DNA from 3 places in the Streptomyces sp. NBC_01537 genome. Region 1 is predicted to be linked to each of the others. Evidence: riboswitches for the same ligand, from Rfam matches in the RefSeq annotation. Region 1 holds a riboswitch; each other region holds the start of a gene.
The links. A riboswitch is a leader RNA that binds a small molecule or an ion and turns the genes downstream of it on or off. The one in region 1 is predicted to bind cyclic di-AMP.

Region 1 (3,266 bases):
CCTGCACATCATCGGCATCGCCGCGCTGCTCGGCGGCTTCCTCACCCAGATGAAGGCCATGGGGCGCGGCGAAGCCCGCTTCGTGCCCGCCATGCTGCACGGCGCGCTGACGATGCTCGTGACGGGCGCCCTGCTGGTCGGCCTGAACCAGGCGGACGACCAGCCGGTCAACAACATCAAGATCGGTGTGAAGCTGGCCGTCCTGGTGGTGATCCTCGGCCTCGTCTACGTCAAGCGCGACGAGGAGCGCCAGCCGGCGGCGGTCTTCGGCACGGTGGGTGCCTTGACCGTCGCCAACATCTTCATCGCGGTGCTGTGGACGTAGGGCCTGGGTTACGCCATGCGGGCGTAGCCCGCAATGGGCATCTCGCTGATCGGGGCGATCTTGACGACGGTGCCCGTGTGCGGGGCGTGGATCATCTGGCCGCCGCCGATGTAGAGGCCGACGTGGCTGATGCCGGAGTAGAAGAAGACCAGGTCGCCCGGCTGGAGCTCGGAGGCGCTGATCTTGGTGCCGTAGCTGTACTGGGCGGCGGCCACGCGGGGGATGGAGACGCCGGCGGCTGCCCAGGAGGCCTGGGTGAGGCCTGAGCAGTCGTAGGAGTTCGGGCCGGTGGCGCCGTAGACGTACGGCTTGCCGAGCTGGGCGCGGGCGAAGGCGATGGCCTTGGCGGCCTTGGTGCTGGTGGTCGTCGAGCTGGACGAGCTCGACGAGGAGGACGAGCTGCTACTGGCAGAGGCCTTCGCCGCGGCCGCGGCGTCCGCCGCCTTCTGGATGGCCGCGAGCCGGGCCTTCTCCTTGGCGGTGAGGGTGTTGAGGAGCTTCTGCGCGGTGGTCAGCTTCTGCTGGACCGCCTTCTTCTCCTTGTTGAGCTCCTGCTGGGCGTCGTCCAGCTTCGTCAGGCTCTCGACGGCCTTGGCGCGCTCCTGGGCGATCTCGATCGTCTGCGTACGGAAGGTCTCCAGGGCGGCCTCGGTGCGGCCGGACATCCGGTCCATCACGTGGGCGTTGTCCAGGAGCTGCTGCGGGTCGTTGGCCAGCAGGTACGTCGTGGTGGTGTCCAGGCCGCCGCTGCGGTACTGGGCGGCGGCGTACTCGCCCAGGGTGTCGCGGGTGGCGTTGAGCTTGGCGGTCTTGCGGGCGACCTCGTCCAGCAGCTGGTCGGCGGTGGTGCGCTGCTTGTCGGCCTTGTCCTTGGCGGCGTTGTACTTCTCGGTGGCGACCTCGGCCTGCTCGTACAGCTTGTTCACCCGGGCCTGCACCTGCTTGATGGAGGCCGTGGTGCTGCCGGCGGACGGGGCCGCGCTCGCGCTCTCGCCGAAGAGGGTGACCGTCGCCAGTGCGGCGGTCGTGAGCCCCACGGCCGCTCTGGGGCCGGGGGCGGTGAGTATGCCGGTACGGGGCTTGCGGTGCGTCGCCAAGGCGGCCGCTCCTTCTTCCGTCGACCGCTTACCGGGTTAGCTGTCGGGTTCGGGCTTCGGAAGTCGCCCTACGGTCGTGGCGCCCGTGTCTGACGGACGTGCGGACCGATTCACCCCAAGGTCGTCGTGCGTGGGTCCCCGGCTCCGGCTCGCGCCGGACTCAGCGGAGGCGGCCCGTGACGGCACGGTCGCCGCCGGGAGGGCGGGCCGCCTGATGCGGAACCGTAATCAACGGAAGTGGCGCTTGGGAAGACTGATGTTCGGTTTGTCCCGAAACCAATTCGTGACTTTTAATGTACGCACAGGTTCGGGCAGGGGCTGTCAGTCCCACGGCCTAGACTCGGGAGGCGATGAGCAGCCTCTTTGACGACAGCTTCCTGGCCGACTTCGAGCCTTCCGACGGCCCCCCTCCGCCGCCCGAGGACCACGCCGGGGACCATGCGGGGGACCACGCCCCGGAGCGGATCCCGGACGACCTGTTCGGGGGCCGTTTCGACGCGCCCGTGGACCGGGACGCGTACTACCGGGACGGCGCCCACCGGCCGGTCATCGACGCCGCCGCGCTGCTCGACGGGCTGAACGAGCAGCAGCGTGCCGCCGTCGAGCACGCGGGCGGGCCGCTGCTCATCGTCGCGGGCGCCGGCTCCGGCAAGACCCGCGTCCTGACGCACCGGATCGCGCACCTGCTGGCGACCCGGCATGTGCACCCGGGCGAGATCCTGGCGATCACCTTCACCAACAAGGCCGCCGGCGAGATGAAGGAGCGCGTCGAGCAGCTGATCGGCCCCCGCGCGAACGCGATGTGGGTGCTGACCTTCCACAGCGCCTGCGTACGGATCCTGCGCCGGGAGAGCAAGCGGCTCGGCTTCACCTCCAGCTTCTCGATCTACGACGGCGCCGACTCCAAGCGGCTGATGGCCCTGGTCTGCCGGGATCTGGACCTGGACCCGAAGCAGTACCCGCCGAAGTCCTTCAGCGCCAAGGTCTCCAACCTCAAGAACGAGCTGGTCGACGAGGAGACCTTCGTCGCCCAGGCGGAGAACCCCTTCGAGAAGAAGCTCGCCGAGGCGTACGTCCTCTACCAGTCGCGGCTGCGCGAGGCCAACGCGCTGGACTTCGACGACATCATCATGACCACCGTCAACCTGCTCCAGGCCTTCCCGGACGTGGCCGAGCACTACCGGCGGCGCTTCCGGCACGTCCTCGTCGACGAGTACCAGGACACCAACCACGCCCAGTACACCCTGGTGCGCGAGCTGGTCGGGCCGGGCGGGCCCGAGGACCACCCCGCCGAGCTGTGCGTGGTCGGTGACGCGGACCAGTCCATCTACGCCTTCCGCGGCGCCACCATCCGCAACATCCTCCAGTTCGAGGAGGACTATCCACAGGCCCGCACGATCCTGCTGGAGCAGAACTACCGCTCCACGCAGACGATCCTGACGGCCGCGAACGCCGTCATCGAGCGGAACGCGTCGCGGCGGCCCAAGAACCTGTGGACCGAGGCCGGGGACGGCCCCGTCATCACCGGCTACGTCGCTGACCAGGAGCACGACGAGGCGCAGTACATCGCCGAGGAGATCGACCGGCTGACGGACGCGGGCGACGCCCGGCCCGGTGATGTCGCGGTCTTCTACCGCACCAACGCCCAGTCCCGGGTCTTCGAGGAGATCTTCATCCGCGTCGGCCTGCCCTACAAGGTCGTCGGCGGCGTCCGCTTCTACGAGCGCAAGGAGGTCCGCGACGTCCTCGCGTACCTGCGGGTGCTCGCCAACCCCGAGGACACCGTCCCGCTGCGGCGCATCCTGAACGTGCCCAAGCGCGGCATCGGCGACCGCGCCGAGGCG
Region 2 (3,266 bases), 2.2 Mb from region 1:
TGGAGCTGATCCACCGCAAGCGGGCGGATCCCGGCGACGACCTGATCTCCGGCCTGATCAAGGCCAGCGACCATGGCGAGCACCTCACCGAGAACGAGGCGGCGGCGATGGCCTTCATCCTGCTGTTCGCCGGATTCGAGACCACCGTCAACCTCATCGGCAACGGCATGTACACGCTGCTCCGGCACCCCGAGCAGCGCGCCGCCCTCCAACTGGCCCTGGCCGAGGGGGACACCGCGCTGCTCGCGACCGCCGTCGAGGAACTGCTGCGCTACGACGGCCCGGTGGAGCTGGCGACCTGGCGCTTCGCGACCGAGCCGCTGACGATCGGCGGCCGGGCGATCGCGACCGGCGACCCGGTCCTGGTCGTCCTGGCCGCCGCCGACCGTGATCCGGCCCGCTTCGAGAGCCCGGACGCCCTGGATCTCACCCGCCGCGACAACCAGCACCTCGGTTACGGACACGGCATCCACTACTGCCTCGGCGCGCCGCTGGCCCGCCTTGAGGCCCAAGCCGCGCTTGCGACGCTACTGACCCGATTGCCCGATTTGGCACTGGCCGTCGAACCGTCCGAGCTGCGCTGGCGGGGCGGTCTGATCATGCGTGGACTGCGAACTCTTCCCGTCGGTTTTGCTCCTGAGCGGTAACCACAGCTTGAGCAGCGGTGATACGGAAACTGACACTGCGTCAATACCGTGATCTCGGCGTGATCTCCGATACATCGACTTGTGATGCCATGGCCAACGCGACTACGTTCGGCCGTCGTCGCAATCTTCGTAACTCCGAGAAAGGCGATCGCATGCTGAAGTCCGGGAACGGCCGTCACCGCAGACCGCGCCAGGCGCCCACCGCAATGGTGGCTGTCGCGGCGACCGGGGCAGGGATGGCACTCCCACTCTTCGCTGCGAGCGGCGCGCAGGCCGCCGATTCCACCGCCACCGACACCGCCAAGGTGAGCACGACGGTCTGGAACGCCGTCGCGCTGTGCGAGAGCGGCGGCATATGGAGCTCCAACACCGGCAACGGCTTCTACGGCGGACTGCAGATCGTCCAGGAGTCCTGGGACAACTACGGCGGCGACGACTACGCGGAGCGCCCGGACCTCGCCAGCCAGAACGAGCAGATAGCCGTCGCCGAGACGATGCTCGACGAGCTCGGTCCGGACGCGTGGCCGACCTGCGCCGACAGCTCCGGCCTGACGGCCGCGCTCGGACTGGATGACGTCACCGACGAGCCGTCGGACACCGCAACCGACACCGGCACCGACACCTCCACCGACGACGCGACCGACGGGACCACGGACTCCACCGCCGACGACACCGCTTCCCCGAGCCCGTCGTCCACCGAGTCCAGCGAGTCCGCATCGCCTTCCACCTCGGCGTCCTCCTCCGCTCCGGCCAGGAGCCAGGGCCGGCACGCCAAGCCGGACGGGACGGAGACCTCCGCTTCGTCCGCCGCAACAGGCGCGACCCAGCAGGTGGCTCAGGCGAGAGCGGCCTGGGGTGAGCTCACCCGCACCACCGTGACGACCAAGTCGGCGACCTCCACCGCGGACGCCAAGCGCTACCGCGTCGAAGCGGGCGACACGCTGTGCGACATCGCCGCCGAGGAGAACGTGGCCGGCGGATGGCGCGCGCTGTACGAGGCCAACAAGGCGGTCATCGGTGACGATCCGAGTGTGATCCGCTCCGGACAGTATCTGACGGTGGGCTAGCCCCTGTGACAAGCCTCTCCCGGGGCTTTGGTTCCACAGTGTCCGTTCAGCACCCTTTCACCCACTCTCACCTGGAATTCTGTGAAATTCCCGGGTGGGAAAAGGTCGTTGAGTGCCGATCTTGGGGGGATTGTCCCGACGGCCCCGGTCTGTTTACGGTCGTCATCGCTCGCCGCCGCGGGCCCCGCCGGTCAGTACGCCGAATCCTGCCGCCGACCGACGGGAACAGTCGACGCGAAAGCGCCGTAGGCAGGAGCGGGGGACCCAAAGGTTCGCCGCCATGCGCATGACGCGCATGGCTAGGGGTTAAGCAGCGCTGCGCATGCGGCGTTGCCGGGCACTCATCCGGCCCGAACCCGACAGCTGACCTCGCAGGCGTCGGTGAGGAACCAAGCAATGCTTCGTCGTGTCTCCAACGCCTCCAAGTCCGTCCGTCTCGCCGTTCTCGGCGCCATCGCCACCACCGCCGTCGCGGTGCCGCTGATGACCGCCACGACCGCCTCGGCCGCCACCACCTCCGCGTGGAACCGGGTCGCGATGTGCGAGTCCACCGGCAACTGGAGCATCAACACGGGCAACGGCTTCTACGGTGGCCTGCAGTTCACCAAGTCCACCTGGGCCGCCTTCGGCGGCACCAAGTACGCCGCCCGCGCCGACCTGGCCACCAAGTCCCAGCAGATAGCGATCGCCGAGAAGGTCCTGGCCGTCCAGGGCAAGGGCGCCTGGCCCGTGTGCGGCAAGAACCTCTGATCCCGATCCCCCGGGTCTCCCGGACCGGGCGCGCTCATCCCTTGAGCGTGCCCGGTCCGCGCTTTTCGCGTCGGTTAGGCTCAGCACGAAAAAGAAGAGACATCCAGAAGGAGACTCACGTGCCGTCCATCGACGTCGTCGTAGCCCGGGAAATCCTCGACTCGCGAGGCAACCCCACCGTCGAGGTCGAGGTCGGCCTCGACGACGGCAGCACCGGTCGTGCCGCCGTTCCGTCCGGCGCCTCCACGGGCGCCTTCGAGGCCCTCGAGCTCCGCGACGGTGACAAGAGCCGTTACCTCGGCAAGGGCGTGGAGAAGGCCGTCCTCGCCGTCATCGAGCAGATCGGCCCGGAGCTGGTCGGCTACGACGCCACCGAGCAGCGCCTCATCGACCAGGCCATGTTCGACCTGGACGCCACCCCCGACAAGTCCTCCCTCGGCGCCAACGCCATCCTCGGCGTCTCGCTGGCCGTGGCCCACGCCGCGTCGGAGGCCTCCGACCTGCCGCTGTTCCGCTACCTCGGTGGTCCGAACGCGCACGTCCTGCCCGTCCCGATGATGAACATCCTCAACGGTGGCTCCCACGCCGACTCCAACGTCGACATCCAGGAGTTCATGATCGCCCCGATCGGCGCGGAGTCCTTCTCCGAGGCCCTGCGCTGGGGCGCCGAGGTCTACCACACCCTCAAGGCGGTCCTGAAGGAGCGCGGCCTGTCCACCGGCCTGGGCGACGAGGGCGGCTTCGCCCCCAACCTCGACTCCAACCGCGCCGCTCTCGACCTCATCGTCGAGGCCATCAAGAA
Region 3 (3,266 bases), 480 kb from region 1:
CGGGCGGCTTGAGGGGTTACAGGGCTGACGCAGGCATGGCGGGGTGCTTCCGCACGCCCGGTGGCTCCCATTGCGGGAGGGGCCGGGCTCGCGCAGATTGGTACGTAGGGGTGTAAATACGTACGTAGATGTGCGAACGGAGGCCGCCTAATGGCGATCCTGGTGGAGATCGAGTTCCCGGGTGCGACCGCTCTGCAGTACGAGGAGGTACGCAAGCTGGCCGGGGTCGGCGACGGCAAGCCGCCGGGCGCGATCTCGCATGTGGCGATAGCGGGGGACGACGGGCTGCGGATCGTGGATCTGTGGGAGACGGAGGCCGACCTGAAGGCGTTCCTGGAGGTCGTTCTGCCGCTGACCCAGCAGGTCGGGATCCAGCAGCCGGCCGAGCAGCGGAGGATCTCGCCGGTTTACAACTACGTGGTGTAGCCCTCGGCCCCCGGAGGCCCCCAAACCGAAGGCCCTGCTGTCGGGGGTGTCAGCAGGGCCTTCGGGGCTTCTCGGGGCTCAGACCTGCAGGCCCTTGGCGCGCAGCCACGGCAGCGGGTCGATGGGGTCGCCGCCGCCGGGGCGGACCTCGAGGTGGAGGTGGGGGCCGGTGGTGTTGCCGGTGGAGCCGACGCGGCCGATGGTGTCGCCGGTGGAGACCTTGCCCGAGGTGACGGTCATCGAGGAGAGGTGGCAGAACCACAGCTCGGTGCCGTCGTCGAGGGTGAGGATGATGCGGTAGCCGTACGAGCCGGCCCAGCCGGCGGAGGTGATGGTGCCGCCGTGAATGGCCTTGACGGGGGTGCCTGTGGGGGCGGCGAAGTCCTGGCCGGTGTGGGTGGACGACCACAGGGAGCTGGACTCGCCGAAGCCGGCGGTGAGGGTGTAGGACGCGACCGGCTTGACGTACTGCTTGGCCAGGACGGCGAGGCGGGCGGCCTCGGCCTTCTTCTTGGCGGCAGCGGCGGCGGCCTTGTGGGCGGCGGCCTGGGCGCGGACCTTCTCGGCGGCGACGGACTTGGCTTCCGCGACGGCGGCCGCGTTGTCGGCGGCGTACTTCTGTGCGGAGGCCTGGTCGAGGATGCGGGTGCGCAGGGCTTCGCCCGCGTCGATGCCGAGGTTGTCGGCCGGGTCGGCGGCCGGCGTCTCGTCGGCGCTCACCAGCGCTCCGATGCCGGGGACGCTCGACACGTCGGGCAGGTCCGGCAGTGAGACGGCGAGCGGGTTGTGGCCCTCCGCCGTAGCCACGCCGCTGCCGACGCCGAGGGCGGCGACCGCCGCGACACCGAAGACGGCGGACCCGCGGCGGCGGCCGAACAGGCCCGGCTTGGCGACCTTGTGGCGGCCGCGCGGAGGGGCGGTCGACTCACGGGTGGGGTTCCAGGTCTCGTACGGCGTCTCGGACGGCTCGCCCGGCTCGTACGGCGCTTGGTACGACTCGGCCTGCTCGTGGGGCTCGGGGGCCTCGTCCTTGGCGGCTGCTTCCGCGGCCAGTTCGTCGGCCATCAGCCCGGCGGCCGCGGCCGCCTCGCGCAGCTCGGCCCAGCCGGCTGACATGTTCCACTCGGCGGTGTCCCAACCGTCGACGGCGTTCTTGGTGGGTGCGGCCTGTTCGGTCGCGGGGGGCGTCCAGCCGGCCGCCATGTTCCACTCGGCGGTGTCCCATTCGACGTACTGGTGCTGCTGGTCCTGGTGCTGCTGGGCCCCGGGTATTAGGGCAGGGTTGTTCGACGCCACGCGTGCGTTGTCCTTTCCTTCCTTCTCGCCTACCGGGTTAGCTGACGGGTTCGGAGCAGGAAGGTCTCCTACGGAGGCCGCCTCGTTGCCGCGAGGCTGCCCCTGATTCACCCCAAGTGGTGGTTCCCCGGTTCCCGCGGACGGGATTCGGCAATGCCGCGCGGTGCTGTCTGTTCGACGGCGGGACGACCGCGCTGCGTTATCGAACGTTAATAGAGGCGCGGGTGAATTCCAAGCCCGTTCAGGGAGTTCACAGCAGGAATCTATGCGGATGGAACGGGTGTATGGGGGCAAAGGTTTGCGACTGCTGTGACCGGAGGGAGATGTGAGTATGCGTCAGATGTTATGGGGGGCTTACGCACGGTCACCCGCCGTGACGATTCAGCGACCGCCCAGCGCTCTGGCCAGCCGTTCCTGGAGTCGGTGCGCGGTCGCGTCGACTCCCGGGTCGTGGGTGGCGAGCATGCGATGTACCTCACGTTGGACAAGTCGGGTGAAGGTGACGTAGTGGGCGGTAGCGGGTCGAGCGCGGGCCTCGCGCAGGGCGCACCACAGGAGGGTGGTGTAGCCGGGGCGCTCCCCCTCGTGGGATGGGGAGGCGGACGGCTCGGAGCCCTTGCGGACCGGGCGGTCGTAGTACCAGGCGGCCGGGTTGGCGGGGGTGCAGGCGGAGTCCTCGACGCCGTACGCGGAGCGGCGGGCGGGCGCGAAGCCCGCCTGGAGGAGCTCGCGTTGGCTTGAGCGGCTGGTGAGGAAGCGGATCAGCTCGGCGGCGTCGTCCGGGCGGGTGCTGGTCGCCGAGACGCCCAGGCTCTGGCCGCCGAGGGCCGCCACGCCGGGGAGGCGGGCGACGCCGAAGCGGGTGAGCGGGGAGGAGGGGTCGAGGGCGGCGTCGAGGCGGTTGTACGCGTACGGCCAGCTGCGCATCAGGACGCTGGCCCCCTGGGTGAACTGGGCGAGGGAGACGGATTCGTCGGCTTCGAGGGAGGCGGGGTTGAGGTAGTTGGCGGTGGTGAGGCGGTTGAGCTCGTCCAGGCCCTTGCGGAGGTCGTCCTCGGTGCCGGTGTAGCGGCCCTCGCCGTCGACGAGGTTCACGTCGGCGGTCCAGAAGGCTTCGAGGGTGTTGACGGTGAGGCCCTCGTAGGCGGCGAGCTGGGTTGTGTACGTGTTGTGGGAGAGCGGGCGGACGGCGGCGAGCAGGTCGCCGACGGAGTGGTAGGCGGCCAGGTCGGAGGGGCGGGTGCCGGACTTGAGGAGGTCGTCGGTGCGGTAGTAGAGGAGGCCGACGTCGGTGTTGAAGGGGACGGCGTAAGTGCGGCCGTTGCGGCGGCCGGCGGCCGCCGCCTGGGGGAGGAAGTCGTCGTCGGGCAGGGCAGACGCGGGGAGCGGGCGGATGAGGCCGCTGTCGGCGAACTCGGGAATCCAGGTGACGTCGAGGTTGACGACGTCGTAGGTGGCGCTGCCGGACTGGAGGGCGCCGATGAGTTCGCTGCGCTGGTCGTCGGTGGCGTTGGGAAGCTCGACGATCCGGGCCGGGCGGGTGG

Region 2: linked by a shared signal. The riboswitch ahead of OG607_RS27965 (transglycosylase family protein) and the one ahead of OG607_RS17450 (NlpC/P60 family protein) in region 1 are both predicted to bind cyclic di-AMP.
Region 3: linked by a shared signal. The riboswitch ahead of OG607_RS19865 (M23 family metallopeptidase) and the one ahead of OG607_RS17450 (NlpC/P60 family protein) in region 1 are both predicted to bind cyclic di-AMP.

Annotation. Positions count from the first base shown of each region.
Region 1 covers NZ_CP109392.1:3,827,233-3,830,498, reverse strand. The annotation lists gene OG607_RS17455 (hypothetical protein) at 1-325, shown strand, start outside; gene OG607_RS17450 (NlpC/P60 family protein) at 334-1,422, opposite strand; cyclic di-AMP (ydaO/yuaA leader) riboswitch at 1,432-1,598, opposite strand; gene pcrA (DNA helicase PcrA) at 1,773-3,266, shown strand, end outside.
Region 2 covers NZ_CP109392.1:6,058,439-6,061,704, forward strand. The annotation lists gene OG607_RS27955 (cytochrome P450) at 1-647, shown strand, start outside; gene OG607_RS27960 (transglycosylase family protein) at 884-1,714, shown strand; cyclic di-AMP (ydaO/yuaA leader) riboswitch at 1,946-2,107, shown strand; partial or broken gene OG607_RS27965 (transglycosylase family protein) at 2,111-2,461, shown strand; gene eno (phosphopyruvate hydratase) at 2,584-3,266, shown strand, end outside.
Region 3 covers NZ_CP109392.1:4,310,547-4,313,812, forward strand. The annotation lists gene OG607_RS19855 (DUF6227 family protein) at 1-28, shown strand, start outside; gene OG607_RS19860 (hypothetical protein) at 151-426, shown strand; gene OG607_RS19865 (M23 family metallopeptidase) at 505-1,722, opposite strand; cyclic di-AMP (ydaO/yuaA leader) riboswitch at 1,734-1,885, opposite strand; gene OG607_RS19870 (extracellular solute-binding protein) at 2,104-3,266, opposite strand, start outside.